4 regions of the Streptomyces sp. NPDC005963 genome follow, and region 4 is predicted to be linked to each of the others. Evidence: riboswitches for the same ligand, from Rfam matches in the RefSeq annotation. Region 4 holds a riboswitch; each other region holds the start of a gene.

Region 1 (7,788 bases), on a different contig from region 4:
GCCCTGGATCACCCAGGTCACCAAGGAGCAGCAGCCGGCCGAGATCGACGGCGCGTAACTCAAGCACCAAGCCTCGACCGCGCATCCGGAACCTGTGGACCGCGCCGGCTCCCGGCACCCCTCGACCGCGGTGCGTACCGCGGTCAGACCTGGTCAGCGGGAGTGACACCGGCCCGAGGTAGGTTCGAGGTGTGACCACTGAATCCTCCGCCACCGGCCGCGTCGTCCTGCTGACCGCCAGCCACCGCGTGGCGCCCGGACTGCTGTCCTGGCCCGCCTGGCACACGCTGCGCACCGCCGACCGGGTCCTGTGCGCGGACGGTGCGCATCCGCAGTTGCCCTACCTCCGCGAGGCGGGCGTCACGGTCGAGATCGGCGCGCCCACCGCGCGGGAGTTGGTCGACGCCTGCGGGGCCGGTGCTTCCGTCGTGGTCCTGGTCTCCGGTGACGGAGAGTCGGCACTGACCGACGGGCTCGCCCGGATCGCCGGATCGGGCCGGGAGCAGATGCCCGATCTGGAACTGCTGCCCGGTTCCTATGACCTTCCCGGTGCCCGGCTGCTCGACCTGATCCAGGTGATGGACCGCATCCGCGCCGAATGCCCCTGGTCCTCGACGCAGACGCACCGGGGGCTCGCCAAGTACGGCATCGAGGAGGCGTACGAACTCGTCGAGGCCATCGAGGACGGCGACCGCGACGAGTTGCGCGAGGAACTCGGCGATGTGCTTCTCCAGGTCGTCTTCCACGCGCGCATCGCCCAGGAGGACGGCGAGGAGCCGTTCTCGATCGACGACGTCGCCGCGACCATCGTGGACAAGCTGATCCACCGCCACCCCCATGTCTTCGGCGACGCCGCCGCGGAGACCCCGGAGGACGTCAAGGAGCACTGGCTGCGGACGAAGGCCGCGGAGAAGCAGCGCACGTCGATCACCGAGGGCGTACCCCTGGGACAGCCGGGGCTGGCGCTCACCGCGAAGCTCGCGTCCCGGGTACGGACGGCCGGGCTCCAGGTGCCCCTGCCCGGCGGTGACGGCATCGGGTACGAACTGCTCGCCCTCGCCGTCGAGGCGGAGGCTGCGGGTGTCGACCCCGAATCGGCGCTGCGGGCGGCGGCCCGCACCTATCGGGACGCGATCCTCAGTGCGGAGCGTTCCACCAGGCCGACCACGGAACCGGCCGGCGAGCAGTAGCGCGGACGGGATCAGCGGTAGGGGGAGCAGCGGTACGGGGATCAGCAGTGCGGACCGGAGGGGCTGGCCCTACCGGTACGGACCGTCCTCGGCCCGGTCGGGCGGGCCGGATAACGTCAGGGGGTGAGTGACACCCCCGCGCCCGGCCCGCCCGCCCAGCCCTCCGAACACCCCTCCGAGCCCGCCGAGGCACCCGACCGCGAAGGCTCAGATCCGGTCACTTTTCCCGCCCCGGAGGCGAGCCCCACGGCACCGAGCCCGAGTTGTCCCGTTTCGGGCTCCTCGGATCGACCCCCGTCGGACGCCGACCGCACCCCGGACGAGACCGGTGGCGCCCCGGGTGCCCCTGCCGCGCCCGAGCTGTTCACCTGGGAGTTCGCCACCGATCCCTACCCGGCGTACGCCTGGTTGCGGGAACACGCACCCGTCCATCGGACCCGACTGCCCAGCGGTGTCGAGGCGTGGCTGGTGACCCGTTACGGCGATGCCCGCCAAGCGCTGGCCGACGCCCGGCTCTCGAAGAACCCCGCCCACCACGACGAGCCCGCACATGCAAAGGGGAAGACGGGCATCCCCGGCGAGCGCAAGGCCGAGCTGATGACGCATCTGCTCAACATCGACCCGCCGGACCACACCCGGTTGCGTCGGCTGGTGGCCAAGGCGTTCACTCCGCGTCGGGTCGCGGCCTTCGCCCCCCGCGTCCAGGAGCTGACGGACCAACTGATCGACTCCTTCGCGGCGAAAGGGGAGGCAGACCTCATCCACGACTTCGCCTTCCCGCTGCCGATCTATGCGATCTGCGATCTGCTCGGTGTCCCGGCCGAGGACCAGGACGACTTCCGCGACTGGGCCGGCATGATGATCCGGCACGGCGGCGGGCCGCGCGGCGGGGTCGCCCGGTCGGTCAAGAAGATGCGGACCTATCTGGCCGAGCTGATCCATCGCAAGCGCGAAGATCCGGGGGACGATCTGATCTCGGGCCTGATCCGGGCCAGCGATCACGGCGAGCACCTGACGGAGAACGAAGCCGCCGCGATGGCCTTCATCCTGTTGTTCGCCGGGTTCGAGACGACGGTCAACCTCATCGGCAACGGCGTCTACGCCCTGCTGCGCCACCCCGAACAGCGCGCGCGCCTCCAGGCGTCCCTGGCTGCCGGGGAAACCGGGCTACTGGAAACCGGAGTTGAGGAGCTGCTGCGGTACGACGGTCCTGTGGAGCTCGCCACCTGGCGGTTCGCCACCGAGTCACTGGAGATCGGTGGGAAGCGGATTGCCGCGGGCGACCCGGTGTTGGTGGTGCTCGCGGCTGCCGATCGCGACCCTGACCGCTTTGAGGAGCCGAACGTCCTCGATCTTTCCCGGCGTGACAATCAGCACCTCGGATACGGGCACGGCATCCACTACTGCCTCGGTGCGCCGCTGGCACGACTGGAGGGCCAGACCGCGATCGCCACGCTGCTGCGCAGGCTCCCCGATCTGCAACTGGCTGCGGATTCATCAGATTTGCGCTGGCGTGGGGGGCTCATCATGCGTGGGCTGCGAACCCTTCCCGTCGAGTTCACATCCCGAAACATCTGACGAGCCATCAAAACCGTGACAATGACGTAATCTCAGCTGCATCGACTTGTGACAGACGTTCGAGTGCGGCTACGTTCTGCGCGTCCTCAGCAGTCTCGCGAAAGGCAACCGCATGCTCTCCGGGAATGGTCGACATCGCCGACCCCGTCAAGCTCCTGCCCTCGTCGTCGCGGCAGGGGTGACGGGATCCGCCATCGCGATTCCGCTCCTCGGCGCGACGTCGGCGTCGGCAGTCGAAGCGACCGCGTGGGACAAGGTCGCGGAGTGTGAGACCGGGGGCCTGTGGACCGCGGACACCGGCAACGGCTTCTACGGCGGTCTCCAGATGTCGCAGGAGACCTGGAAGGCGTTCGGTGGTACGCAGTACGCCTCCCGCGCGGACCTCGCCACCCCCGCACAGCAGAAGGCCATCGCGGAGAAGGTCGTCGACTCCGAGGGCATCCGGCCCTGGAGGGCGTGCGCGACCCTCGCCGGGGTCGAGGTGGTCCTCGATCCCAACGAGGCCCCCACCGCTCCGACGAAGCCCGCCGCGCAGCCGACGCCATCGGCCGAGCCCACGGAGATCCCCAAGCCGTCCGCTCCGACGGGCACCGCTCCCGCCAAGACGCCCGCGAAGACTCCGGCACCGGCCGGGAGCGCGCCGAGCGGTTCCGGTGCCGCGTCCCCGGAGTCGAGCCCGGGGCAGCCCTCCGGGTCCACCGGAAAGCACCGGGGCGAGGCGGCGACGGAGTCGAGCCCGGAGCAGTCCGCGCCTACCGGTGCCAGCGAGTCGACGGGCTCGGCCGCGCCGACCGAGCCGGTCGGCGACCCCGGGGCGCCGCGCGAGACCGACGAGGCCCATCCCTCCCGGGGTGAGGGGAGCCGCTCCGACCTCGGCACCACGGACGCGGGTGCCACGACCGCCGAGCAGTCCGGCACGGCCAGCGTCTCTCCCGGCTCGTACACCGTGCAGGCCGGCGACAACCTCTGGGCGATCGCCGAGAAGAACGAACTGCCCGGTGGTTGGCCCGCCCTCTATGAGGCCAACAAGGAGACGGTCGGCGACGAGCCCGATCTCATTCACCCTGGTCAGAGCCTCGATCTCACCGCTAAGTAGAGGCTGTTAGCCACTCTTTGTCCGGATTTGGCGAAGTGAGACAAGCGTCTCTTTGCGGCAATTCGCTTATCGGGGCTAGCGGAATCCTGCGTTCCGCGCCTGACCTGCGGAAACGCAAAGCGCACTGTTGATGAGATGGGCGATTTCTCCCCGATGTTCGACTTTGAACATCGGGGAGAGTCATGCCTACGGTCTGAACCGCTCGCCACCGCGGGCACCGTCGACCGTCACGCCGAATCCTGCCGTCGGTCGGGGGGAGTACACGTCGCGTAGAGCGCCGAAGGCAGGAGCGGGGGACCCAAGGTAAGTGCCGGCAACGACCGTTGGAGACGACGGTGGGAACCGGCTAGGGGTGAAGCCGTGCGCAAGGACGCACGGCCGGGCAACTCACTAGGCCCGAACCCGACAGCTCACCTCGTAGGCGTCGGTGAGGAGAAGACTCCATGCTGTTTTCCAGCAAGGCGAAGCACCGCCGCCCCAGCAAGGCCAGCCGACTGATGGCACTCGCCGGTGTCACCGGTGTCGCCGTCGCCGCCCCGCTGATCGGCGCCACCTCCGCCAGCGCCGCCACCGCCTCCGAGTGGGACAAGGTCGCCCAGTGCGAGTCCGGCGGCAACTGGTCCATCAACACCGGCAACGGCTACTACGGCGGCCTCCAGTTCTCGGCCTCCACCTGGGCCGCGTTCGGTGGCACGAAGTACGCATCCACCGCCAACCAGGCGTCCAAGGCGCAGCAGATCGAGATCGCCGAGAAGGTCCTCGCCGGTCAGGGCAAGGGCGCCTGGCCGTCCTGTGGCGTGGGCCTGTCCAACACCCCGTACGGCGGCGGCGCGGCCGAGGCCCCGCAGCCCAAGGCGGAGCCCAAGAAGCAGCAGCCGAAGGCCGAGCCCAAGAAGGAGCAGGCCAAGCCGCAGCAGCGCGCCGAGGTCCCCACCACCCGCTCCGAGCGCTCCGAGGCCCCCGCCAAGGCCGAGGGCTTCCAGAAGGGTGACGGCGAGTACCAGGTCAAGGCCGGCGACACCCTGAGCAAGATCGCGGAAGCCGAGAAGGTCGACGGCGGCTGGGAGAAGCTCTTCGAGCTCAACAAGGACGTCATCAGCGACGCCGACGTCATCTACGTGGGCCAGCAGCTCCACCTGGGCTGAGCCCCGACCGGAACGGGTGCGTCCGGAGCCGACTTCCCGGTCGGACGGCCGCCGGCCTGATGGGGCAGAGTCCCTCTGAGGCCGCGCCAACCGACCGAAGCCCCTCGGGCCCACCCGTACAACCCCGTGCTCGGACCGCTTCGGTGGAGCCGCCGAGCACGAGGGCCCCGGATTCCGTGCCGATCCCCCTCCCCCCGGGATCGGCGCCGCGGACCCCGGCAGTTCGCCGAGTGCCGTCGAGCCGGGTCGGCTTCCTTCTCCTGGCCACCCGCCCCCACGCCCGAAGCAACCCCGGTGAACTGCCTTCGGCCCCTTCCCCCCGGGGCCCGAACCACCCCGGGTCGGTGCACATCCCCCCATGTGCGCCGGCCCGGGGTTTCTCCGTCCGTGCCGCACGCGCGGGCCTGGCACGCAGTCCGCACCGTGCCGACAACAGCAGTGCCCCGCCCGCTACCCGATGGTAGTCCGGCGTATCAGGGCCCTTTTTCGTCCCAGGGGGCGGGCATCCGACGAACGGCACCCGCACGGCGGTTAGGCTCATGCCGCAAGGCCAAAGAGACCCTGCACCCCACGCGTCACATCCCAGAAGGAGATGCTCGTGCCGTCCATCGACGTCGTCGTAGCCCGGGAAATCCTGGACTCCCGAGGCAACCCCACCGTCGAGGTCGAGGTTGGCCTCGACGACGGCAGCACGGGTCGTGCTGCCGTTCCGTCCGGCGCCTCCACCGGCGCGTTCGAGGCTCTTGAGCTTCGCGACGGCGACCAGAACCGCTACCTGGGCAAGGGCGTCGAAAAGGCCGTCCTCGCCGTCATCGAGCAGATCGGCCCCGAGCTGGTCGGGTACGACGCCACCGAGCAGCGCCTGATCGACCAGGCGATGTTCGACCTCGACGCCACCCCGGACAAGTCCTCGCTCGGCGCCAACGCCATCCTCGGCGTGTCCCTGGCCGTGGCCCACGCCGCGTCCGAGGCGTCCGACCTGCCGCTCTTCCGTTACCTGGGCGGCCCGAACGCGCACCTGCTGCCCGTTCCGATGATGAACATCCTGAACGGCGGCTCGCACGCCGACTCCAACGTGGACATCCAGGAGTTCATGATCGCCCCGATCGGTGCCGAGTCCTTCTCGGAGGCGCTGCGCTGGGGCACCGAGGTCTACCACACGCTCAAGAAGGTCCTGAAGCAGAAGGGCCTGTCCACCGGCCTGGGCGACGAGGGCGGTTTCGCGCCGAACCTCGACTCCAACCGGGCCGCGCTCGACCTCATCCTTGAGGCCGTCAAGGAAGCCGGCTACGCGCCCGGCAAGGACATCGCGCTCGCGCTCGACGTCGCCGCGTCCGAGTTCTACAAGGACGGCAAGTACGAGTTCGAGGGCAAGTCCCGCTCGGCCGCCGAGATGACCGAGTACTACGAGGAGCTCGTCGCCTCCTACCCGCTGGTCTCCATCGAGGACCCGCTGTTCGAGGACGACTGGGAGGGCTGGAAGGTCCTCACCGAGAAGCTCGGCACCAAGGTGCAGATCGTCGGCGACGACCTGTTCGTCACCAACCCGGAGCGACTGTCCCGCGGCATCGACGAGGCCGCCGCGAACGCCCTCCTGGTCAAGGTGAACCAGATCGGTTCGCTGACCGAGACGCTGGACGCCGTGGAGCTGGCCCAGCGCAACGGCTTCAAGTGCATGATGTCCCACCGCTCCGGTGAGACCGAGGACGTGACCATCGCCGACCTGGCCGTAGCCACCAACTGCGGTCAGATCAAGACCGGCGCCCCGGCCCGTTCCGAGCGCGTCGCCAAGTACAACCAGCTGCTGCGCATCGAGGAGATCCTCGACGACGCCGCGGTGTACGCCGGGCGCAGCGCGTTCCCCCGCTTCAAGGACTGATCGCCTGCGGCGACCTCAGCCCCGCCGCACGGGTTGAGGCACGCTGAGGTGTCGTCGGTCGTGGGCAGCGGCCGGATCGGTCGCTGCCCCGCCAGTCTCCCTACGTCCCCGGCCACGGTCCCGTACCGTGTCCGGGGACGTAGGCACATGGCGGGCCCACAGACCCCGGCGGCACCCGACGGCGCCGCCCACCACCTCCGTACGCACCCGTCGTACGGAACGGGCGATTCCGTACGGCGGACGCGTCCGGGCGGCAGCCGTACGACACGGGTCACGGAGCAGGGGAGGCGGGACGACATGGCCGGGAAGAATCGAGACCGGTTCTCCACCGCGACCAGACTGCGGCTGCTCGGCGAGCAGACCGCCGCCCGCGTCTACCGCTCCCAGACCAAGCGGCAGGCCCGCAGGTCCCGGCTCACCGGGCGGGCGGCCTTCCTCGCCCTCGTGGTCTGCTCGTTGATCGTCGCCCTGGCCTATCCCATGCGCCAGTACGTGTCCCAGCGCGGCGACATGTCCGACCAGCGCGACCGCATGGCCGAGGCCGAGCAGCACGTCGAACGCCTGCGGGACGAGAAGGCGCGCCTCCAGGACGACGCGTACATCCGGCGTCTCGCCCGGGAGCACCTGCACTATGTGCTGCCGGGGGAGCGGGGATACACGATGATCGACCCCGAGAACGCCGAGCAGGAACGCGGCCGGGACGACGCCGCCGACCGGCCCTGGTACTCCAACGTCTGGGACGGCGTCGACTCCGCGGACCGCGGCTGACGCGGGCATCTGCGAACCTGGTACGTCGCGGCGCCCCCGGACGCGTCCGTTGCTGCAACGCTCACCCCGAGATCGTCCAACCCGTGAGACCGAAGAACCGTTAGATCCAAGGCAGGCATGGAAACCCCTCCT
Region 2 (7,788 bases), on a different contig from region 4:
CACCGAGACCTCGGCCCTCGCCGATGCGGTCGCGCGGGCGGTCCCCGGCCGTCAGGTCCACACCGGGGTGCTCATCGGCTCGGCGCACATCGTCCGCGGACCCGAACGGGCGGCCCTGCACGCCGGGGGAGCGATCGCCGTGGACATGGAGTCGGCGGTCAGCTTGCGCACGGCCCTGGCCGTCGGGCCCCGCCCGGTTGCCGCCGTCCGGGTGGTCGTGGACGCCCCAGAGCATGAGCTGGTCCGCATTGGCACGGTCCGCGGTGGAATATCGGCTTTCCATGTTCTTCGTGCCGTACTTCCCGCATTTCATGAATGGCACCGTTCTCTGCTGCTCCCCCGGAGGTGAGCTAGATGGCCATGCCGCTCCGCCAGACCATCCGCGTCGGAACCTATCTCTTGGAACAGAAGCTTCGCAGGCGGGAGAAGTTTCCGCTGATCGTCGAACTGGAGCCGCTCTACGCCTGCAACCTCGCCTGCGAAGGGTGCGGCAAGATCCAGCACCCGGCCGGTGTGCTCAAGCAGCGGATGCCGGTGGCGCAGGCGGTCGGGGCGGTGCTGGAGTCCGGTGCCCCGATGGTGTCCATCGCCGGCGGCGAGCCTCTGATGCACCCTCAGATCGACGAGATCGTACGCCAGTTGGTGGCCCGGAAGAAGTACGTCTTCCTCTGCACCAATGCGATGCTGCTCCGCAAGAAGATCGAGAAGTTCACACCGTCCCGGTACTTCGCCTTCGCCGTTCACATCGACGGCTTGCGGGAGCGGCACGATGAATCGGTGGCCAAGGAAGGAGTGTTCGACGAGGCCGTGGCAGCCATCAAGGAAGCCCAACGCCGTGGCTTCCGCGTCACCACCAACTCGACCTTCTTCAACACCGACACCCCCCAGACCATCATCGAGGTGTTGAACTACCTGAACGACGACCTCCAGGTCGACGAGATGATGATCTCGCCCGCGTACGCCTACGAGAAGGCCCCCGACCAGGAACACTTCCTGGGCGTCGAGCAGACCCGAGAACTCTTCCGGAAGACCTTCGCCGACGGCAACCGAAGGCGCTGGCGCCTCAACCACTCGCCGCTCTTCCTCGACTTCCTGGAGGGCAAGGTCGACTTCCCCTGCACGGCGTGGGCGATCCCCAACTACTCGCTGTTCGGCTGGCAGCGGCCCTGCTACCTGATGAGCGACGGCTACGTGCCCAGCTACCGCCAACTGATCGAGGAGACCGACTGGGAGAAGTACGGCCGGGGCAAGGACCCGCGCTGCGCCAACTGCATGGCCCACTGCGGATACGAACCCACCGCGGTGCTCGCCACCATGGGCTCGCTGAAGGAATCCCTGCGCGCTGCGCGCGAAACGATGTCGGGCAACCGCGGATAGCGATCGACCGCGCGAGCACCACACCATCGGGACCGCCGGCCGAAACGGCTCCCGCCTCGGTCTCGCGCGGTCGATCAGCAGGTCGCCCGTGGACGCGGTGCGGCCGAGAACCAGGGGGCGGTGCGCCGCCGCACCGACCTGGACCGACCTGGTCGGTGTCGGTTCCGTCCCCACGGCGCCGCCAGTGAAGGAGACCACCCCATGACCGATCCGCCGTCCGCGGCGAACGGGTCGCGCCCCACCGGCTTCGACCTGACGGCCCTGCTCGCCGCCCGCGGCGCCGAACGCTACGCCCTGCACGAACGCCACCTCAACCCACAACTCCCGCGCATGTTGCGGACCATCGGATTCGACAAGGTCTACCAGCGGGCCGAAGGCGCGTACTTCTGGGACGCCGAGGGGCGGGACTACCTCGACATGCTCGCCGGCTTCGGAGTGATGGGGCTCGGCCGCCACCACCCCGTCGTCCGTAAGGCGATGCACGACGTGCTCGACGCCTCGTTGGCGGACCTGACCCGCTTCGACTGCCCGCCCCTGCCGGGACTGCTCGCCGAGAAGCTCCTCACCCACAGCCCCCATCTCGATCGGGTGTTCTTCGGGAACAGCGGCACGGAGGCGGTGGAGACGGCCCTGAAGTTCGCCCGGTACGCCACCGGACGCCCACGGGTCCTCTACTGTGACCACGCCTTCCACGGGCTGACCACCGGCTCCCTCTCCGTCAACGGGGAAGCGGGCTTCCGCGATGGCTTCGCCCCGCTCCTGCCCGACACCGCGATCGCCCTCGGCGACCTCGACGCGCTGGAACGGGAACTGCGCACGGGCGATGTGGCCGCCCTCATCGTGGAGCCCATCCAGGGGAAGGGCGTCCACGAGTCCCCGCCGGGCTTCCTGCGCGCCGCCCAGGAGCTCCTCCACCGACACCGGGCGCTGCTGATCGTCGACGAGGTGCAGACCGGTCTCGGGAGGACCGGTGACTTCTACGCCCATCAGCACGAGGAAGGGGTGGAACCCGACCTGGTGTGCGTGGCGAAGGCGCTCTCCGGTGGCTATGTGCCGGTGGGGGCGACCATCGGCAAGGACTGGATCTTCAAGAAGGTCTACTCCTCCATGGACCGGGTGCTGGTGCACTCGGCGAGCTTCGGCTCCAACGCCCAGGCGATGGCGGCCGGTCTCGCGGTCCTCTCGGTCATCGAGGATGAGCAGATCGTGGCCAACGCCCGGGCGACCGGGGACCTGCTGCGGTCCCGGCTGGCCGCACTGGTGGGTCGCTACGAGTTCCTGCACGCGGTGCGCGGGCGGGGACTGATGATCGGGATCGAGTTCGGGCGCCCCCAATCCCTGGCCCTGCGCAGCCGCTGGACCGTGTTGCAAGCCGCGCGCAAGGGCCTGTTCGCCCAGATGGTGGCCGTCCCGCTGCTGGAACGGCACCGGATCCTGACCCAGGTCTCCGGGGACCGGATGGAGGTGATCAAATTGATTCCTCCCCTGACGATCGGCGAGCGCGAGGTGGACCGGTTCCTGGCCGGCTTCACCGCGGTCATGGAGGACGCCCACGCCGGGGGCGGTTTGATGTGGGACTTCGGCAGGACCCTGGTCAAGCAGGCCGTAGCCAACCGCTGAGCTGGCTTTTTGCCTCTGAGGCACGAAACTTGCCTCAGAGGTACTTTCCTGGCGCAATGGACCCATGCAGAGTCCTCCCGGGGGCCACCCCCCGGACCTTCGAACCCGGGTCGGAGAGCCACCGGCCGAGCTGCCGGACGTGGCGCCGCAACTGCGCGACCTGCGCCGCAGGCGGGGGCTCACCCTCGAAGCAGCGGCCCAGCGCGCCGGGCTCTCACCCGCGCACCTGTCCCGCCTGGAGACCGGCCGCCGCCAGCCCTCGCTGCCGATGCTGCTCTCCCTGGCCCGCATCTACGGTACGACCATCGCCGAGCTCCTCGGCGAGCTCGCACCCGAGCGCGACCCGGTCATCAGGGCCGGCGTCCGCGAGCCCGCCATGGCCGACGGCTGGACGTACCACCAGGTCGGAACGCCCGGGCGGGCCATGCAGCCGCTACGGCTGATAGTCCCGTACGGCGCCCAGGGCGAACTGGTACGGGTCCACCCGGGCGAGGAGTGGCTCTACGTCCTAGACGGGCGACTTCGCCTCAGCCTCGGTGAGGCCGTGCACGAACTGGGACCCGGCGACAGTGCGCACTACGACTCCCTCACCCCGCACCGCATCGCCGCGGCCACGCGTGAGGGCGCCGAGATGCTGTTCGTCCACACCCTGCTCCAGAGCCCCGACCTCTATCCGCACATCTGATCCAGCCGAGCGCCTGCCCGGAACGAGCCCCGGAAAGACCGGAAGTCGAGAGGACCGTCATGTCAGAGAACCCCACCGCACCCGAGAACGCAGTCGCCGACAGCGCCGCCGCCCACGCCGCAGCGACCAAGAAGGGCAAGGAGAACGGCCGGTTCCCGCGCGGGATCTGGGTGCGCCTCTTCGCCTATCTGATCGCCGGCCATGTGTTCGCGGGCTTCCTCTACCTCCTCTTCGAGATGGGCGCCAAGTAGCGACCGCTCATGGGGGCGCAGTAGTCCGACGCAGCCGGCCGAGGACGTCAAGGGTTCTCAAGGGGGCCTCATGGGTCCCGGTCCCGCTTTCGGCGGCTGACGACCCACGGGGAATCGTCGAGCGACGAGGGGTCCACGAGTGCCGGCAGCGGACGAACGTCCCAGCTCCTGGCGCTTCCACCCCGTACCGCCCGACGTCTACCGTGCAGGTCAGACCTCGTCGAGGAGTCGATGGCGCAGCCGCTCCCGTGTCTCGGGAGTGATCCGCAGCCCCTCGGTGAGATAGCGCTCGGTGCCGCCCCACGTCTGGTCGATGGTTTCGAACGCGGTGTGGAGGTACTCCCTCCGCGCGTCGAAGAGCGGGCTGAGCAACTCCATCACTTCCGGTGACATCCCGGCCGGTGATTCGTCGCTGCGCCGCACCCGATACCGACGGTGCGGGTCGTTGGACTTCAGGTAGTCCGCTTCGATCGCGTCCCGCTCCACGCCGACCGCCAGGAGCGATACGGCTATGGAGAGCCCCGCCCGGTCCTTGCCCGCAGCGCAGTGCATCAGGGCGGGAACGCTGTCTTCGGCGAGGGCGTGCAGCACCCTGCTGTGCTCGTCGGTGCGGTCCCTGATGATCATCCGATAGGTGTCGGACATTCGTGCGGCTGCCTGGCCGTCTCCCAGGATGGACCGCAACTGCTCGATGTCCCCGTCGCGCACCATCTGCCAGAACTCCGCACCGTCCGCCGGGTCGCTGAGCGGGAGATTGAGGTTGCGTACGCCCTGGAGGGCGATGTCCGGACCTTCGAGCAGCATGTCCGCCGCATTGCGGAAGTCGAAGATGGTGTGGAGCCCCAGGGAGGACAGGAACGCCGCGTCGCTTCCGGTCGCATGGGCGAGGTGGCCACTGCGGAACAGTCGACCCTGCCGCACCCGACGACCGTCCAGGGTCGGGAGCCCGCCCACGTCCCGGAAGTTTCGCACCCCGGACAGCTCCGGCTCGATCGACGGGACCTGCGGCAGCTGCTGCGTCACGGAGGCTCCTGAGGGTCACTGCCGTCGGCGCCGCTCGCCGACGTTGGCGTGTTCTCGACGATACGACATCCGTTCGTCAGACGATCATGTTGTGTGATCTCTCCTGAGAACTGATTGTTCCACTCATTCTGTGCGATTGGCGCAATAGATGCTTCTGTCCGAAATGGGGGCTTCGGTGGCTTGATGTCCTTCCTGCTAAATGTTCGAAGGCCATCTCGTGAGCGGGATCATAGTGGTGACCCTCAGTGGCGGTGGGGCGTGACAGGATTCCCAAAGCGGTGGGGGAGTTGGCCATTCGCCGTCCACGGAGTGTTACGGGAAATTCTGCCCTCTATGACCTTTGTCATTGATCAGAAAAAGGCCCGGCTTGTTTGCCTCAAGAGGGCTCGATTACGGTCACGGAACTCCGGACGGATCGCCTAATCCTGCCGCCGACCGGAATTCATCCACATCCACGCGTGGCAGGAGCGGGGGACCCAGGTAGTACGCCGATCCCGGATTTCCGGACGGCTTGGGGTGAAGTCGCGCACAAGCGCGGCCGGGCATCTCCAGCTCGAACCCGACAGCTCACCTCGTAGGCGCCGGAGAGGAAATGCGCCATGCCCGCAAAGGGTAAGCACCGCCGTACCAGGACCAGCACCATCACCCGCGGTTTCGTCGCTGCCGGCACCGGTGGCGCAGCCATCGCCCTGCCGCTGATGGGCGCCTCGGGTGCCTTCGCCGCCGAGCGCACCGCACCCGTCGCGGCCCCCGTGGTCGCCTCGGCGAACGCCGCCGCCACACCTGCCGCTGCGCCCGCCGAGCGGACCGCCACCCCGGTCAGCTACCGGGTCGTCGCGGGCGACTACCTGTCCAAGATCGCCCAGGAGCACCGGGTCGACGGCGGCTGGCAGCAGCTCTACGCCGACAACCGCGAAGCGGTCGGCGACAACCCCTCGCTGATCCACCCCGGCCTCAAGCTCACCATCGGCGGCGCATCCGCCACCGAGTCCAAGGCCGCCGAGAGCAAGCCCGCGGCTCCGACCGAGACCAAGGCCAAGAGCAAGGCGGAGCCGCAGCCCGAGCCCAAGCAGGAGCGGCCCGCCAAGGCCGAAGCCAAGGCCGAGGTCAAGAAGGAGGCTGCGGCTCCGGCCGCCCAGTCCTCCGCCGCCCAGACCTCCACCAGCGACGATTCCGCCACCGAGGCCACCGGCTCGGGCTGGACCGGCCCGCTCTCGGGCGTCGGCGTCAGCACCTCCTACCGGATCTCGGGCGCCATGTGGTCCAGCGGCTACCACACCGGCATCGACTTCGCGGCGCCCACCGGCACCACCGTGAAGTCGGTCGGCCCCGGCACCGTCGTCTCCGCGGGTTGGAGCGGCGCCTACGGCAACGAGGTCGTCATCCAGCACACCGACGGCAAGTACTCCCAGTACGCCCACATGTCCTCCCTCTCGGTCTCCGCGGGGCAGAGCGTGAGCGGTGGCCAGCAGATCGGACAGGTCGGCTCCACCGGCAACTCCAGCGGCCCGCACCTCCACTTCGAGATCCGTACCGGCCCCGGCTACGGCTCCGACGTCGACCCGGTGTCGTACCTGCGTCAGCACGGCGTCTCCCTCTGATCGAGTCGCCCGTCACGGGCGCCGGAGGTCCTCGACGACCCCCGGTGCCATGAACACCGAGAAGTCCCCGTTTCGTCGCCGCGAAACGGGGACTTCCGTGTATTCCCTTGAGCGCCCCGATTCCCTGGTGGCATAGATCACCCGGCGTCAACCCCTCCTTACGGTCGCGTAGGTCACATCGCGGAGGTCAAGATGAGTGATCGTGGCAGGCGATTCGGGAACAGGGAGCATGAATACATTCGCGTCGTACGCGGCGATCGGCGACAGCTTCACGGAAGGGGTCGGGGACCCCGGTTCGGACGGAACCTTCATCGGTTGGGCGGATCGATTCGCCGCACTCCTCGGTGACGGAATGCCAGAACACACCTTCCGCTACGCCAACCTCGCCGTACGCGGCAGGCTCCTCGACCAGATCGTTGCCGAACAGGTGCCCCGCGCGAAGGAACTCGCCCCCGATCTGGTGACGTTCTGTGCAGGGGGGAACGACATCATCCGACCAGGCAGCGACCCCGACGACGTCGCCGAGCGTCTGGAGCGGGCGATCGCGGACCTCACGAGCGCGGTGGGCACGGTGATGGTGACCACCGGCTTCGACACCCGGAGAATGCCCGTGTTGCGTCATTTGCGAGGCAAGGTCGCCACGTACACCGCCCATGTCCGGGCGATCGCCGACCGCCACGGCTGTCCGGTACTCGACCTCTGGTCCTTGAAGTCGGTCCAGGACCCGCGTGCTTGGGACACCGATCGGCTCCATCTGTCGCCCGAAGGACATGCCCGGGTGGCGGTGCGCGCCGCCCAGGTGCTGGGACTCGATGTCACCACCGACCCCGACCAGCCCTGGCCCCCGCTACCGCGGCGCGGGACGCTGGAGGTGCGACGGGACGACATCTACTGGGCGCGCGAGCATCTGGCGCCCTGGATCGGCCGCAGGTTGCGCGGCGAGAGTTCGGGCGACCACATCGAAGCCAAACGGCCCGATCTGCTACCGCTGTAGACGGTCGACGCCCCCACCCGGCTGCTGGAACCCTGGGCGGTTCCGTACCAGGTCCGCGCGTGGCAACGACTGCGGGACCGGACGATCGATGTGACGGCCCCGTCCCCGTACCGCGAGGTCCCCTCGACGGACTCATCCCTTCCGAGCAGGGGCGGACGAGGCCGGGATCCGCTCCAGCACCCCTCCGGCGAAGACGTCGTACAGCGGAAGCGACTCCAGATGCACATAGCCGATGTG
Region 3 (7,788 bases), on a different contig from region 4:
CCGGCGGACGGTCGAGGAGGGCATCGCCCTCGTGGAGGAGGCCCTCTCGCAGGGGCCGGCAGGGCCCTATCAACTCCAAGCCGCCATCGCGGCCCTGCACGACGAGGCAGGGACGTCGGACGCCACCGACTGGCCGCAGATCCTCGCGCTGTACGACGTCCTCGTACGGCTCGCCCCCGAACCCATGGCGGAACTCGGGCGCGCGGTGGCGGTGGCCATGGTGCACGGGCCCGAGGACGGGCTGCGCGAGCTTGCCGCGCTGGAGGACCGGCTGAGCGGACACCACCGGCTGGAATCCGTGCGCGCCCATCTGCTGGAGCAGTCGGGTGATGCCGAAGGGGCCAGGGCGGCTTATCTGCGCGCGGCGGGTCGCACCCTCAGCGAGCCCGAGGCCCGCTATCTGCGCACCAGGGCGTCCCGGCTGCCGTCCTGAACTCCGGAACGGGCAGAGATGTCCGGCTTGACCTTTACGCAACGTCAAGTTCTACCGTTCTGGACATGGAGTGGTCGATCCAAGAGATCGCCCGGCGCGCCGGGACGACGAGCCGCACCCTGCGGCACTACGGCGAGCTGGGTCTGCTCGAACCCACCCGTGTGGGCAGCAACGGCTACCGCTACTACGGTCCGGACGAACTCGTCCGGCTCCAGCGGATCCTGCTGCTGCGCGAACTGGGGCTCGGGCTGCCCGCGATCGCCGAGGTGCTGGAGGGCCAGCGGGACACCGCGGCTGCCCTGCGGACGCACCTGCGGCTGCTGGAGCGGGAACGCGAACGCATCGGGCGCCAGATCGCCTCGGTGCGGACCACCCTCCACAAGACCGAGTCAGGGGAGGAACTCATGGCCGAGGACGTGCTCGACGGCTTTGACCACACGCAGTACGAGCAGGAGGTGTCCGAGCGCTGGGGGCGGGACGCGTACCGCAGGGGCGACCAGTGGTGGCGTGCCCTGACCGACGAGGAGCGGAAGGGGTTCATGGCGCAGCAGACCTCGATCGCCGAGGACTTCGCCCGCGCGCTCCGGGACGGACTGGCCGCCGAGGACGATGCGGTGCAGGCGATCGCCCGGCGGCAGTACGAGTGGCTTTCGCTGGTGGAGGCGCCGTCGAAGTCCCACTTCATCGGGTTGGGGGACATGTACGTGGCGGACGCGCGGTTCACCGCCACCTACGACCGGCACGGAACGGGGACGGCGGCGTTCGTTCGCGATGCGATGCGGGCGTACGGGGAGCGGCACCTCAGCGATGACTGAGCACGGCGAACCGGACGCATCCTGGCGATGACCGGGCACGGAGAATCGGGTCGGCGCTCCGGGGAAGCTAGGCGGATGGCGGACGGAATGCTGCCGTCCGTACCGGTTCTCCCCGGCGCGCGGCAGACCCTCGTCACTATTGGAGTTGATCTTGCTCCGGATAGCGTAAGGTTGTGTTCAACGGCGCGGGGTGGAGCAGCTCGGTAGCTCGCTGGGCTCATAACCCAGAGGTCGCAGGTTCAAATCCTGTCCCCGCTACTAGTAAGACATTAGCCCGGCACTCTTTTGAGTGCCGGGCTAATGCATTTTCCCGTGCTCTTTGCGTTCGTGGGCGGCCGTCGGATCCGGTCGCATTCGGTCGTCGCATTTATGGGGGCATCGCCCGGTTGGACGACGGCGGCTCGCCACCCGACCCGGTTGCGGCCAGCATGAGGGGGGCGCGGGAACCGTGTCCGCAGCCGTGGGCGGACCGGGCAGGAGAGCAGTCTTGGGGCAGCAGGAGCAACAGCACCTCGGATTGGGCACCTGGCGCTTCGTCCGTACGCTGCCCGTCCTGATGATCGTCGGCGGTGTGGTCTTCGATGCACTGACCCCGCCGATGTTCACCGCCGCGCCCATGTTCGCGGCGGCTCCGCTGTTCGCCGCCCCCTTCTTCTCCTGGCTGTCGACCCTGCTGACGGGTGGCGCGGCCATGGTCGGGGTCATCGGGCTCCACTACGCCAAGGACACGCTCGCCGAGCCCACCACATACACCGAGATGATCACGGTGGTCACGGTCTCCGGTCTCGCGCTGCTGATCAACTGGGTGATCCAGCGCAGCAGCGAGCGGTTGGCGTCCGCCCGGGTGATCGCCGAAGCCGCCCAGCGGGCGGTGTTGCCCACCCCCGCGGAGGACATCGGCGGTCTGCGGGTCGCCGCGCGGTATGAGGCCGCGGTCGAGGACGCCTTCATCGGCGGTGACCTCTTTGCCGTGCAGGAGACGCCGCACGGCGTACGGCTGGTGGTGGGGGACGTGCGGGGCAAGGGGCTGGGGGCGGTGGAGACGGTCGCCGTGGCGATCGGAGCCTTCCGGGAGGCGGCGGAGCAGGAGAGTTCGTTGGAGGGGGTCGTCCAGCGGCTGGAGCGCGCGCTGACGCGCGAGGCTAACCGGAGGGAGAGCCTCGACGCCAAGGAGACCTTCACCACGGCCGTGCTCGCGGAGATCCCGCGCGGGGCGGGCATCGTCCGCATGGTGAACCGGGGACACCCCGAGCCGTTGCTGCTCCACCCGGACGGCCTGTTGGAAGGTCTCCCGCCCACCGAGCCCTCCCTTCCGCTGTCGATGGGCGATCTGGGGTCCTGGCCCGATCGGGCGGAGGAGTACCCGTTGCCGCCGGGCGCGACCCTGCTGCTCTACACCGACGGCCTCTCCGAGGCACGGGACGGGGCGGGACTGTTCTACGACCCGGCCGAGCGGCTCAACGGACGGCAGTTCCCGGGCCCGGGAGAACTCCTGGACGCCCTCCTCGACGATGTCCGCAGGCACACCGGAGGCGGCAGCGTCGATGACATGGCGCTGCTGGCGGTGGCCAGGCCGGCGGAAGGGCGCGCGCAGCGGCGGGAGCGCGGTCCTTGAGACCGAGCACTCGGGCGCCCCGGGCGGGTGCTGCTTGGATGCACCTGGCCGATCCCGGACCGATATTCGGTTGCGAGCCTCCAGCCGATCGGGTTGCCACGAGAAGAGGGCAGCAACAAGCTCGCGCACTCTCCGTGATTGAAGGGGAGCCATGCGCATAACATTTGACGAACAGTCAGGGTGATGATGCATACCCCGGCACGTTCAAGTCGCCCGAATCCGGCCGCTTGTGTCCGGTTAAGTCTGTGGCAAAGAGATTAAAGATCACTCAGAAGAGCTTGGAATAAAGTCCAGGTGTCTATTAACGTTCGATAACGCAGCGCGGTCGTCCCAGCCGTCGTCAGGACGGCGCCGTGCTCATGCGCCGAATTCCGCAAGGGAACCGGGGAACCACTAATTGGGGTGAATCGGGCATATTCTGCCGTGCAGTTCGCGGTCGAAGACGCTCGTAGGAGACCTTCCTGCTCCGAACCCGTCAGCTAACCCGGTAGGCGAGAAGGAAGGAAAGGAGCACGCCTCAGTGGCGTCTAACAGTCCTGCCCCGGAAGCACCGTTCAAATCCGGCGTCTTCAGTGAAGAGGGTGCAGCCCGCTCCACCGGCGAGTGGAACCCCACCGCCGAGACGGTCCGCCCGCGCGGTCGTCACAAGCACCGGGTCATGAAGCAGCGGGGCGGATTCGCCCGTAGCTCCACGGTGCTCGGTGTCGGTGTGATCGCGGCGGTCGGTGCAGGTGGCATGGCCACCGCGCAGAACAAGCCCGCCGTCTCCATATCCCTTCCCGACGCCATCTCCGAGAGCCTTCCCGACTCTCTGACGTCCGACGACGCCCCCGAGGTCGACCAGTCCGCCTCGTACGCGGCGATGGGACTCGCGGGGCAGGAAGTCGGCTCCGAGCAGTCCGGTGCCGGTGAGGCACTGCGCTCCCGCATCCTCCAGCAGGCGGAGCAGCAGCAGGCCAACGCCGCTGCGGCAGCCAAGGTCGCGGCTGAGAAGGCGGCTGAGAAGGCCGCCGCGGTGAAGGCCGCAGCGGACGCGAAGAAGGCCGCGGAAGAGGTCAAGCAGAAGGCGGCCGAGGCGAAGAAGAAGGCCGAGGCGGAGGCCAAGAAGAAGGCCGAAGCCGAGCGCATCGCCAAGCTGGCCAAGAGCTTCTCGCTCCCCCTCTCCTCGTACCGCATCACGGCCACCTACGGTCAGTCCGGTCCGATGTGGTCCTCGGGCCAGCACACCGGCCTCGACATGGCGGCCTCGTCCGGCACCCCGCTCAAGGCCGTCACCAGCGGAACCATCAAGTCGGCCGGCTGGTCAGGCTCCGCGTACGGGTACCAGATCATCCTCAAGCTGAACGACGGCACCGAGGTCATGTACGCGCACCTGTCGTCCCTGAACGTGAGCGCCGGTCAGAAGGTGGGCACGGGCGAGATGATCGGTCGCGTCGGCGCCACCGGCAACGTCAGCGCCGCGCACCTCCACCTTGAGGTCAAGACCGCCGGCGGTTCGGACATCGACCCGCTGTCCTGGCTGCGCGGCAAGGGTCTGAGGGTCTGAACCACAGCTCCCGTGACTGTGTCCGTGTCTGCGGGATCGAACGCCCCGTGGATGCGGACGGGTTCGCGGATCGCGCCGTGGTGCCCGATCCGTCCCGATGAGCGGCGCGGCCACGGCCGCCCGCCCCAGTCGGGCACAAGGTCTCCTCAAGCTCCGTCCGCCATCCTCAAGGCGTACGCACCGGCTCGCACGGCCGGCAACTGAACTCCGGCAGCCCTGGCGCACACCCCCCGACGCCAGGGCTGCCGGTTTTTCCGTCTCGGGCACCGCTGAGGGCCGCACCGCCGTGGGGAGCCCGGCCCGTCGATGTTGATGGGCGATTCGCGCGCGGACCGTGTCGGTGGGACCTTCGCGCGCCGTTCAGGCGCGATAGGGGTTGTAGCCCTCGTAGTCGCGGTGCGGTGGAGGCACCCACACCTTGCCGGTCGCCCGTGCCGCATGGGTCAGCGCCGGGCTCGCCACCGCCTTGCGCTCCCACATGTGGTGCAACAACTCCTGTTCGCGGGCGACGAAGTCGGCACCCGCCGCGCCCCGCCGGGCCCGGTGGCGCAGGAACGCCAACGATGTCGCGAACCGTTGGTACTCCGCGACCGCGTGCGCCGCGGCCGGGCCCTGTGCGCGTCGGACCACGTTCCGGGCCATGCCGCGCGCCTTCATGGAGGCCAGGGCGAGCGGTTCGGCGGGCGCGAGCCAGCCCGCGGTCGCGTACGCGGGCAATTCGGTGGCGATGGTGCGCAGTTCCCGTTGGCGCGTCCAGATCGTCAGCCAGGTCAGCAGTGCGAAGGCGGGCACCATGAACGCTCCGTAGACCGCGTAGAAGCCCCACGGTCCGAACAGGGAGGCCGAGCCGTTCCACAGGGCGTGCACTCCCATCGAGAGGACGAGCCCCACCAGGGGCAGCACGATCCGCCGTATTCGCTGGCGGCGGGTGGCGAGGGCCGCCATGCCGAAGCCGATGCCGGCCAGCACCGTGAAGAGGGGGTGGGCGAAGGGCGACATGACGATCCGTACGAAGAAGGTCGCCGCGGTCACCGAGGTGAAGCCCGATGAGCCGAGCGCCTGGTCCTCCCCGAAGGCGTTGCCGAGGTAGAGGATGTTCTCGGTGAAGGCGAACCCCGTCGACGTGAAGCCCGCGACCACGACGCCGTCGACGATCCCGGTGAAGTCACGGCGGCGGAAGATGAAGATCAGCAGGATCGCCACGGCCTTTGCGCTCTCCTCGACCACCGGAGCCACGACGGTCGCTCCCCAGGTGTCCGCACCGGCGGGGTCCGCGGTGGCGGTCGCGATCCAGCGGGTGGCGAAGGTGTTCGCCGTGATGGCGACGAGCGCGGCGGCGAAGGCGCCCCAGGCGAAGGCGAAGATCAGATTCCGCCAGGGTCCCGGTTCCACCCGGTCCAACCAGCGGAAGGCGGCGAGCAACAGGGGTACGGGAAGGGTGGCGAGCCCGAGCCCGACGAGGAAGCCCTCCGGCCCGGTCTGTTCGCGGACCAGCGCCAGGATGACGAGGGCGCAGAGGGCGAGCAGGGTGATCACGATTCCGGCTCGGACCGCTTTGCTCTGCCACAGCCGGGAGGCGCTGCGCGGTTTGTAGCGCCAGCGCGCACGATCGGGTACCGCGTCGAAGACGGGTTGCCGCGGGTCGTACGCGGGCACCGCTGGCCCCTGCCCGGTGGGGTGCGCAACAGGACGACCGGCCGGGTACGGGTCGCCGATCGGCGCGGGGCGGGCGTACGGGGGAGCGGATCCGGGCGGGGGGCCCGCATCCGGACCCCAGTGCGGACGGGGCGGCGGATGGGCGGTGGGGTGGGGCGGTTGATGTGGTTGCTGGTGCTGGGGGAGCGGCTCGGACACCCAACGACCCTAACGACGGGCGGTGACACCTGGCGATGCCGTTTCAGGAACCAGCACCCGGAAGCGGGCAACCAGAAGGGACGAGAAGGCCCTAAGCGTCCTGTTCGACCCGGCGGAACACCAGGTCGTGGACCACGTGTCCCTTGTTCAGCCCCTGGGACTCGAAACGCGTCAACGGCCGGAACGAGGGCCTGGGCGTGTACCCGCCGTCCTGCTGGGTGTTCTCGAAGTCCGGGTGCGCCGACAGCACTTCCAGCATCTGCTCGGCGTAGGGCTCCCAGTCCGTCGCGCAGTGCAGCACCGCGCCGGGCTTGAGCCTCCGGGCCGCCAGCGAGAGGAACTCCGGCTGAATCAGCCGCCGCTTGTGGTGCCGGGACTTGGGCCAGGGGTCGGGGAAGTAGACGCGCACTCCGTCGAGGGCGTCCGGGGCGAGCATCTCCCGGAGGAGGATGATCGCGTCACCGTTGGCCACTCGGATGTTGGACAGTCCGTTCCGCTCCGCGAGACCCAGCAGGTTTCCCTGCCCGGGCGTGTGCACGTCGACGGCGAGTATCCCGGTCCCGGGGTCGGCGGCGGCCATCTGTGCGGTCGCCTCACCCATCCCGAAACCGATCTCCAGGACCACCGGCAGCCCGTCGAAGACCTCCGTCAGATCGAGGACCCGAAGCCCGTCGATCTCCAGGCCCCAAGAGGGCCACAGCCGCTGCAACGCATCGCCCTGCCCCGTCGTGACCCGGCTGCGCCGCGGTTGGAAGCTGCGGATGCGCCGCTCGTGGTGGGAGCCGGCGGGGTCGGCGACGGGCCCACCGGGGAATCGCGCCGCGCTGCGGTCGCGAACGGGGATGGGAGCGCTGGGGTTCTGGTGGCGAAGCTCGGACACAATGAGCCGATTCTACGTGCCCGACCCGGGCTGACCCCTGTCGTCGACGAGCCGCCCCGGACCCGGGCGGGGATCGCCGCTCCCGGGCGGGTACGGGCCATCGCATCCGCTCCACGCAGCTGTGGTGGAGATCACAGCTGCGCCAGTACCCTCCGGGCCACCTCCCGGCCGATGGGCAGCGAAGCCGTCGCCGCCGGGGAGGGGGCGTTCAGCACATGGACCGTACGGGCGGACTCCTTGATCAGGAAGTCGTCCACGAGGGTGCCGTCACGCAGCACGGCCTGGGCCCGGACCCCCGCCGCGGTGGGGCGCAGCCCGGCTTCGGTGATCGCCGGCAGGAGCCGGCGGACCGCGGCGGTGAAGGCCGGGGTGGACCAGGAGCGGTGGAGTTCGCCGGCCCCGTACCGCCAGTGCCTGCCCGCTATCCGCCAGGAGCCGGGCCAGGCCAGCGTCTGGGCCAGCTCCCGAGGTCGTACCGTCGACCAGTCGTAGCCCTCGCGGGCCAGTGCCGGCACCGCATTGGGCCCCACGTGTACTCCACCGTCGACGCCGCGCGTCAGATGCACTCCCAGGAACGGAAAGGCCGGGTCCGGCACCGGGTAGACCAGTCCGCGTACGAGGGAGGGGTCGGTCAGTTCGTAGTAC
Region 4 (7,788 bases):
GTGAGGTAGAGGCGCTCGCGCGCCCGGGTGATGCCCACGTACGCGAGCCTGCGCTCCTCTTCCAGTTCCTTCGTCTGGCCAAGGGCGCGCATATGCGGGAAGACTCCGTCTTCGAGGCCGGTCAGGAACACCACCGGGAATTCAAGGCCCTTGGCGGTGTGCAGGGTCATCAGAGTGATCACCCCGGAGCCGTCCTCGTCCTCGTCGGGGATCTGGTCGGAGTCGGCGACCAGCGCGACCTGCTCAAGGAACTCGGCGAGGGTGCCCGCGCCCTCGTCCTCGGTTCGGGCCTGCTCGAACTCCAGCGCGACGGCCGCGAGTTCCTGGAGGTTCTCGATGCGGGTCTCGTCCTGCGGATCGGTCGACGCCTGGAGTTCGGCCAGATAGCCGGTCTGCTCCAGCACCGCTTCCAACACGACCGCGGGCCCGGCGCCCGAGTCGGCGATCGTGCGCAGCGTCTCCATCAGTGCGTTGAACCGCTTGACGGCGTTGGCCGAGCGAGCCGCCATGCCGTACGCCTCGTCCACCCTTCGCAGCGCCTGCGGGAAAGTGATCTTCTCGCGCAGGGACAGGGCGTCGACCATGGCCTCGGCGCGATCGCCGATGCCGCGCTTGGGCACGTTGAGGATGCGGCGCAGCGGGACGCTGTCCTCGGGGTTGGCCAGCACCCGCAGGTACGCGAGTACGTCCCGGACTTCCTTGCGCTCGTAGAAGCGCACTCCGCCGACGACCTTGTACGGCAGTCCCACCCGGATGAAGATCTCCTCGAAGACCCGGGACTGGGCGTTCGTCCGGTAGAAGATGGCGACGTCGCCCGCTTTGGCGTCCCCGGCGTCCGTGAGGCGGTCGATCTCGTCGGCGACGAACTGGGCCTCGTCGTGTTCGGTGTCGGCGACGTAACCGGTGATCTCGGCGCCCGCGCCGGCGTTCGTCCACAGGTTCTTGGGGCGACGGCTCTCGTTCCGCTCGATGACGGCGTTGGCTGCGGAAAGGATCGTCTGTGTGGAGCGGTAGTTCTGCTCCAGCAGGATCGTCGTCGCGTTCGGGTAGTCCTCCTCGAACTGGAGGATGTTGCGGATCGTCGCCCCGCGGAAGGCGTAGATGGACTGGTCCGCATCGCCCACGACGCAGAGTTCGGCGGGCGGGAGGTCCTCGTACCCCTGGCCCACCAGCTCGCGTACGAGCGTGTACTGGGCGTGATTGGTGTCCTGGTACTCGTCGACGAGGACGTGCCGGAACCGCCGCTGGTAGTGCTCGGCGACATCCGGGAACGCCTGGAGCAGATGCACGGTGGTCATGATGATGTCGTCGAAGTCCAGGGCGTTGGCCTCGCGCAGCCGCGCCTGGTACATCCGGTACGCCTCGGCGAGCGTCTTCTCGAACTGGTCACCCGCCTGGTCGGCGAAGGTCTCCTCGTCGATCAGCTCGTTCTTCAGGTTGGAGATCTTGGCGCTGAACGACTTCGGCGGGAACTTCTTCGGATCGAGGTCGAGATCGCGACAGACCAGGGCCATCAACCGCTTGGAGTCGGCCGCGTCGTAGATCGAGAACGACGAGGTGAAACCGAGCTTCTTGGATTCGCGGCGCAGGATGCGGACGCAGGCGCTGTGGAAGGTGGACACCCACATGGCGTTGGCGCGCGGCCCGACCAGTTGCTCGACGCGCTCCTTCATCTCGCCGGCGGCCTTGTTGGTGAAGGTGATCGCCAGTATCTGCCCGGGGTGCACGGAACGGCTCCCCAGCAGATGCGCGATCCGGTGCGTCAGAACCCGGGTCTTGCCCGAACCCGCACCGGCGACGATGAGCAGCGGGGAGCCCGTGTGCACGACGGCGGCTCGCTGCTGGTCGTTCAGCCCGTCCAGGAGGGCCTCCGGGTCCACCACGGTGCGCGGCGCGCCGTCCCGGTGGTACGCGTCCCGGGCGGGGGGTACGTCGAAGGCACCCTGGAAGAGATCGTCGGGGATCTCCTCCCGGGTGTGGCCCTCGGGGTCCTCATGGCCGTCGTGGTCCTCGGGCGGCGGGGGCTCCTGCGCGGCGTGCTGGAGGTTCGCCAAGAAGTCTTCGTCAAAGAGGCTGCTCATCGCTCTCCGAGTCTAGGCCGCCCCACTGACAACCCGGGCCCGCACCGGCCGATCCGGGGGGTCACGGGCGGCGAAGAATTGCGTTGGCGGGGCCCTGGCGGCCGTGTAGCGTCGCTCGCGTATCTGTTGTCGCCGTGAGGAGAGGCCGTTGCGTCGCTGAGGTTCGAGATGCCGTGCCCCGCACTTCCGGTGTGCACGAGCGCGACCTCAGAAGCGAGCTGCCCGGGAGCCGACGCTCCCCTCGTCCGGCGATCTCCCCTCTGCGTTCTCCCCCTGTGCCGTGGTCCGCGGTGCACGGCATCTCCCTGTGCAGCCCTATTGGCTCGTCGATGGTGGAGATCCGCTGATGTCTCGTCCCCTTCCCGCTTCCGTCGTCTGTTCCCGTCTGTCGTTCGCCTGGCCGGAGGGCACCGCCGTGCTCGCCGAGGTGTCCTGTGCGCTGGGCACCGGCCGTACCGGGCTGGTCGGCGACAACGGCAGCGGCAAGTCCACCTTGCTCCGGTTGATCGCCGGTCTGCTCACTCCCACGAGCGGCACTGTCCGGGTCGAAGGGGAGGTCGGATACCTCCCGCAGGATCTGACGCTGGCCACCGGACGGCGTGTGGACGAGGTCCTCGGCATCGCGGGCACGCGCGCCGCCCTGCACGCCATCGAAGGCGGTGACGCCCGCCCGGAGCTGTTCGACGCCGTCGGCGACGACTGGGACGTCGAGGAGCGAACCCTGGCCCTCCTGGACCAGCTCGGCCTCGGCCGCATCGGGCTCGATCGCACGGTGGGCGAGGTCTCGGGCGGCGAGGCCGTACTGCTGTCGCTGGCCGCGCTCCTGCTGGCCCGTCCACGGGTGCTGCTGCTGGACGAGCCGACGAACAACCTCGACCGGGCCGCCCGTCGACGTCTGTCGACGGCCCTCGACGGCCACGCCGGCACGGTGATCGTCGTCAGCCACGATCGGCAGCTGCTGGAACGGGTGGATCAGATCGCCGAGCTGCGGAGCTCGCAGGTACGGGTCTTCACGGGCGCCCTGAGCGCCTACCGCAGCGCCATCGCCATCGAGCAGGAGGCCGCCACCCGTATGGTCCAGGCCGCCGAGGCGCAGGTGACACGGGAGAAGAGGGAGCTGGACCGGGCCCAGACGCGGCGGGCCCGCAGTGTCCGGTACGGGAAGAAGATGTATGCGGACAACCGGCTGGACAAGACGACCATGCAGGCCAAGAAGCGTTCGGCCCAGGTCGCGGCTGGCAAGGAGCGCGGCGTCCACGAGGAGCGGCTGACTGTGGCGCGGGAGCGATTGGACCGGGCCGAGGCGCAGGTGCGCGAGGACTCGACCATCCGGCTCGACCTGCCCGCCACGGCCGTGCCCCCGGGGCGGAGCGTCCTGAGCCTGCGGGGGCTGAGGCTGCGGACGGGCGCGGTGATCGATGCCGTCGACGTGCACGGGCCGCAACGCATCGCCCTGCTCGGCGGGAACGGCGCGGGCAAGACGACGCTGCTGCGCACCATCGGCGGAGGGCTCACCCCGGTCGGGGTGGATGCGGCGGACCCGGTGTCCGTGCACGTACCGATGCGCCATCTGCCGCAGCGCCTGGACGTCCTCGACGACGACCGTACGATCGCCCAGAACGTGGCCCGGTTGGCGCCCACCGCGACCGACAACGCGATCCGGGCCCAGCTGGCCCGCTTTCTCTTCCGGGGCGCCCGGGCCGAGCAGCAGGTGCGGACGCTCTCCGGGGGTGAACGCCTTCGGGCCGCGTTGGCTGCGCTCCTGCTGGCCGACCCCGCTCCGCAGTTGTTGATGCTGGATGAACCCACGAACAGTCTCGACCTCGCCAGCGTCACCCAGCTCACCCAGGCGTTGGCCGGCTATCGCGGCGCGTTGATCGTCGCCAGCCATGACCGGGCGTTCCTCGGGGAGTTGGACATCACCCGCTGGTGGAGCCTGGACGGTGAGGGGCTGACCGAGGGGCTGGTCGAGGAGCCGGGGTGTTAGACAGCAGTCCCGGCCCGTCGCGTCTCGTCTCGGCCCGTCGCGCATCCCGATCGCGGCCCATAGGCGTCGGCTGTGGGCGCCCTGGCCTGATTCGGTCGCCCGATCGAACGCTTCAGCCTGCACAAATACCGCAGAAGGCCACGTTCGGTCACTCCTGGAACCGATACGGATGCGAAAGGTAATCATCCGAGCTCGACGGCACACCGAATGAAAAGGTCACGAAAATGTATCGGACAAATCGAACACCAATCTTCACAGCAGCCACACGGTTTGGCTAGCGTGCTGGCTCAGGCAGCCCGCACCACTGCGGCGATCCACGCCGATCGGGCAGCCACGCCGCATTCGGTCTCCACCCCCATGGGAGACCGGAGCCGGGGAACCACCGTGCAGCACCGGGGTGAATCGGGCCTGTTCGTGCGCAGGCCCGTAGGGCGCTTCCGTCCGCCCGAGCCCTCCAGCCAACCCGGTAGGCGACCTACGGAAGAAGGAGATGCCGGCCCTTGGTGTCGCATCGCAAGGCCCGAAGTCGCAACGTAAAACCCTCAACGGCCGTGGGGCTCACCACGGCAGCCATCGCTTCCGTCGGGCTCCTCCCGGCGCAGGACGCGCAGGCGGCGGATGACCGGACGCCCTCCGTGGAGGAAGTCCAGCAGAAGATCGACGCCCTCTACCGAAAGGCCGGTTCGGAAACCCGCCCCCGGGGAGCGGCACAGCAGGCAGCAGCCGAAGAACGCCGGGAGGTCGAGGAGTTGCGGTCGGCCTACGCCCGGCGCGCGGAGCGCCTCAGGCAGATGGGCAGAGCCCTGGGTTCCGCAGGGGCGCAGCACGGCGAGGCGGCGACCGTATCCGACGGCACCCGAAGAGACCTCTCGGCGGGGCCGGACGAGGGGCAGCGCGGCGCGACCGTCGACGGGACGGCCCCATCGACCGGGCCCACCGAACCGCCGTTCGCGACCGGCCTGCCCACCTCGCTCCCCCGCCCCCCGAGCGCCCTCCGTACGGGAAAGCAGCAGGTGCAGTCGAAGCTGGCCGAGGCGCGCTCCCTGTTGTGGCGGGGAGACGCCGAGACCAGAGCGCGGTTCGCGGCCGTCGAACAGGAGATGGCCGCCGAGGCGTGGCGCATCTCCCAGGAGGAGGCCAGACACACGGCGATGGCCCGGGCCGCGGAGGAAGCGGAACTGAAGCGTCTGGAGCGGCAGCGTCAGCAGCACCCCGGCTCGGCCTGGGGTGCGGCTCCTGCGGACGGGGTGCTCGCCTTCGCCCGGGCCCAGTTGGGCAAGCCCTATGTGCGGGGTGCGACGGGACCGCGTTCCTATGACTGTTCGGGGCTCACCCGGGCCGCGTGGAGAACGGCGGGGGTGGACCTCCCCCGTACCGCCCGGGAGCAGGCAGATGTCGGCCGGCAGGTGGACATGGGCGCACTGCGTCCCGGTGATCTGGTCTTCTTCTATGACGACAGCAGCCATGTGGGCATCTCCGTCGGCGGCGACAGAATGATCCACGCGCCGCAGCCGGGGGTGGACCACCACGTGGAGGTGCGTGAGGAGTCGATCTACACCATGCCGATCCGGGGGATCGTCCGACCGGCCTGACGCCGCGGCGGGTCCGTCGTCGCGCGGACCGCTTCCATCGTTCTGCTCCGGTTGATCACGACCTCATGGTCCGGCCGGTCCGTTCGGCCTGTTCCGGCCGGTCCGAAGGGGTCGGCCCGTCCCGGTCGGGCGGACCGGGGCGGCCCGTTCCGGCAGGGCTGCCCTCGCAGACCGGGTCTTTCTGGGGTGCGGGCGGCTCGCTGCCGTGAGTGCCGCGGGCCGTCAGGTCCAGACGGTGGCGATGAAGATATTCACGACCGTCAGTCCGCCGACGGCGGCGAACAGCCCCTTCTCGACGGTCTCCTCGTCCCGCTTGACGTACACCAGCCCCAGGATCACGACCAGCACCGCCATCTTGATGCCGATCTTGATGTTGTTCACGGTCTCGCCGTCGGCCTGGTTGAGGCCCACCAGTGCGACGCCGGTGACCAGCATGGTCAGCGCGCCGTGCAGCATGGCCGGGGTGAAACGTGCGGTACCAGTAGATATCGACTTCATCTGGGTGAGGAATCCACCCAGGAGAGAAGCGATACCGATGATGTGCAGCGCGACGAAGACATTGATGAGTACGTCCATGGGGCGGAGCCTAACCCTCCCCATATCACCACCCTCGGGTCAGGTGTACCTCATTCGCCGTATCGGTCATGGGGGTACGAAGTGGGTCACACCCATCGGGCGAACCACTCCAGAAATAGGTGCGAGACAGACAGCTTCAACCACATTCAGCCCATGGCCCCCTTCTTCCGTCATCTCGGGCATACGGTCCTGGCCCAGGCGACCTCCCGCCTCCGGTTCCCCCCGACCGGCCTCACGGAAGGACGTGGACGCTCTCGTGGCCGCGCATCATCAGCACCGCAAGCCCCGAAAGTCCCAGCAGCATCTGCTCACCGGCTCAGCCGTCCGCACGGCCGGCGTTCTCGCACTCGTCGGAACCGCAACCGCCACCGCGTTCCAGGGCAGCGGCCAGGCCGCCCCCGCACCCACCCCCGCACAGCTCAGGGCCGAGGTCGACAGTCTCCAGCGGGAGGCCACGGCCGCGGCGGAGCGCCAGGAGCTGGCTCGGCAGGCAGTGGCCCGGGAACACATGGCGCTCGACCAGCTGCGGGACGCGGCCGTACGCGAGGTTGAGCGGCTCAACACCACCCGCCGGCTCCTCGGCTCCATCGCCGCCGCGCAGCACCGGACCGGGGGCGTCGCACCCGGTCTTGCGGTCGCCTTCACCTCGGACCCGGACGAGTACCTCCGGCGGGCCGCATTCGCCGCGCACATCGGCGACCGACAGGCAGCGACCGTGGCGTCCGCGGAACAGCAGGCGAAGGACGTCGCGGCGCTACGGAAGCAGGCGAGCCGCCGCAGCGTGGCGCTCCGCACCCACGAGGACGCGCAGGCGCGGCACAAGGCGACCCTGCAGGGCAAGCTGGCAGCCGCCCAACGCCTCCTCGGCACCCTGCGCTCGCTGCACGTCGACCGGGATTCCGCTCCGGGAACCCCACGGGCGGCGACCGTCGCGCCCGTGACCGCGAGCACCCCGACGAACCGCGCCGCCCGAGCGATCGCCTTCGCCCGCGGGGCCATCGGGAAACCGTACGTCTGGGGTGCGACCGGGCCCGATGCCTTCGACTGCTCGGGGCTGACCCGGGCCGCCTGGCAGACCGCCGGCGTCCGCCTGCCGCGCACCACCTACGGTCAGATCGACTCCGGCACCCGCATCCAGCGATCCGCGCTCGCCCCGGGCGATCTGGTCTTCTTCTACTCCGGGATCAGCCATGTGGGGCTCTACATCGGCGACGGCAAGATGATCCACGCGCCGCGGCCCGGCTCGTCGGTCCGCATCGCGCCGATCGACGAGATGCCGTTCGCAGGAGCCACCCGCCCCGGGTGACACCCAGCGATGCGGCGCTCCGGGGCGGACGTCAGACCTCGGGAGAGTTCAAGGCCGCCGCCGCGTGCTGGCCGCCCCACCCTTGAGGACTGCGCCAGAGGACGTGGACGTCGAAGACATCGCGAATGGTGTCGGCGGACCAGTCCTCCGCGGGCGGTTCGCACAGCACGAGGTAGAGGCCGTCGGCCTGCTCGGGCAAGGTGTGGTTGATCTCCAGCAGACGGGTGGCTCCCGAGCGGAGGTCCG

What was found. A riboswitch is a leader RNA that binds a small molecule or an ion and turns the genes downstream of it on or off. The one in region 4 is predicted to bind cyclic di-AMP.
Region 1: linked by a shared signal. The riboswitch ahead of ABZ348_RS22725 (transglycosylase family protein) and the one ahead of ABZ348_RS05855 (C40 family peptidase) in region 4 are both predicted to bind cyclic di-AMP.
Region 2: linked by a shared signal. The riboswitch ahead of ABZ348_RS12680 (peptidoglycan DD-metalloendopeptidase family protein) and the one ahead of ABZ348_RS05855 (C40 family peptidase) in region 4 are both predicted to bind cyclic di-AMP.
Region 3: linked by a shared signal. The riboswitch ahead of ABZ348_RS11245 (M23 family metallopeptidase) and the one ahead of ABZ348_RS05855 (C40 family peptidase) in region 4 are both predicted to bind cyclic di-AMP.

What each region holds. Positions count from the first base shown of each region.
Region 1 is NZ_JBEXVD010000018.1:29,518-37,305, forward strand. Features, by position in the region: gene ABZ348_RS22705 (SurA N-terminal domain-containing protein) at 1-58, shown strand, start outside; gene ABZ348_RS22710 (nucleoside triphosphate pyrophosphohydrolase) at 192-1,190, shown strand; gene ABZ348_RS22715 (cytochrome P450) at 1,551-2,768, shown strand; gene ABZ348_RS22720 (transglycosylase family protein) at 2,881-3,864, shown strand; cyclic di-AMP (ydaO/yuaA leader) riboswitch at 4,130-4,303, shown strand; gene ABZ348_RS22725 (transglycosylase family protein) at 4,308-5,009, shown strand; gene eno (phosphopyruvate hydratase) at 5,602-6,888, shown strand; gene ABZ348_RS22735 (septum formation initiator family protein) at 7,186-7,656, shown strand; gene ABZ348_RS22740 (DUF501 domain-containing protein) at 7,774-7,788, shown strand, end outside.
Region 2 is NZ_JBEXVD010000006.1:311,080-318,867, forward strand. Features, by position in the region: gene ABZ348_RS12650 (1-hydroxy-2-methyl-2-butenyl 4-diphosphate reductase) at 1-349, shown strand, start outside; gene hpnH (adenosyl-hopene transferase HpnH) at 355-1,377, shown strand; gene ABZ348_RS12660 (aspartate aminotransferase family protein) at 1,579-2,997, shown strand; gene ABZ348_RS12665 (XRE family transcriptional regulator) at 3,062-3,682, shown strand; gene ABZ348_RS12670 (DUF6126 family protein) at 3,742-3,933, shown strand; gene ABZ348_RS12675 (tyrosine-protein phosphatase) at 4,144-4,956, opposite strand; cyclic di-AMP (ydaO/yuaA leader) riboswitch at 5,367-5,552, shown strand; gene ABZ348_RS12680 (peptidoglycan DD-metalloendopeptidase family protein) at 5,556-6,557, shown strand; gene ABZ348_RS12685 (SGNH/GDSL hydrolase family protein) at 6,787-7,551, shown strand; gene ABZ348_RS12690 (STM4011 family radical SAM protein) at 7,684-7,788, opposite strand, start outside.
Region 3 is NZ_JBEXVD010000005.1:358,610-366,397, forward strand. Features, by position in the region: gene ABZ348_RS11225 (sigma-70 family RNA polymerase sigma factor) at 1-433, shown strand, start outside; gene ABZ348_RS11230 (TipAS antibiotic-recognition domain-containing protein) at 499-1,248, shown strand; tRNA gene ABZ348_RS11235 (tRNA-Met) at 1,433-1,506, shown strand; gene ABZ348_RS11240 (PP2C family protein-serine/threonine phosphatase) at 1,736-2,863, shown strand; cyclic di-AMP (ydaO/yuaA leader) riboswitch at 3,216-3,372, shown strand; gene ABZ348_RS11245 (M23 family metallopeptidase) at 3,384-4,409, shown strand; gene ABZ348_RS11250 (PrsW family intramembrane metalloprotease) at 4,770-6,065, opposite strand; gene trmB (tRNA (guanosine(46)-N7)-methyltransferase TrmB) at 6,355-7,107, opposite strand; gene lhgO (L-2-hydroxyglutarate oxidase) at 7,275-7,788, opposite strand, start outside.
Region 4 is NZ_JBEXVD010000002.1:593,509-601,296, forward strand. Features, by position in the region: gene pcrA (DNA helicase PcrA) at 1-2,081, opposite strand, end outside; gene ABZ348_RS05850 (ATP-binding cassette domain-containing protein) at 2,428-4,068, shown strand; cyclic di-AMP (ydaO/yuaA leader) riboswitch at 4,393-4,557, shown strand; gene ABZ348_RS05855 (C40 family peptidase) at 4,620-5,660, shown strand; gene ABZ348_RS05860 (hypothetical protein) at 5,883-6,236, opposite strand; gene ABZ348_RS05865 (NlpC/P60 family protein) at 6,493-7,542, shown strand; gene ABZ348_RS05870 (ATP-dependent DNA helicase) at 7,574-7,788, opposite strand, start outside.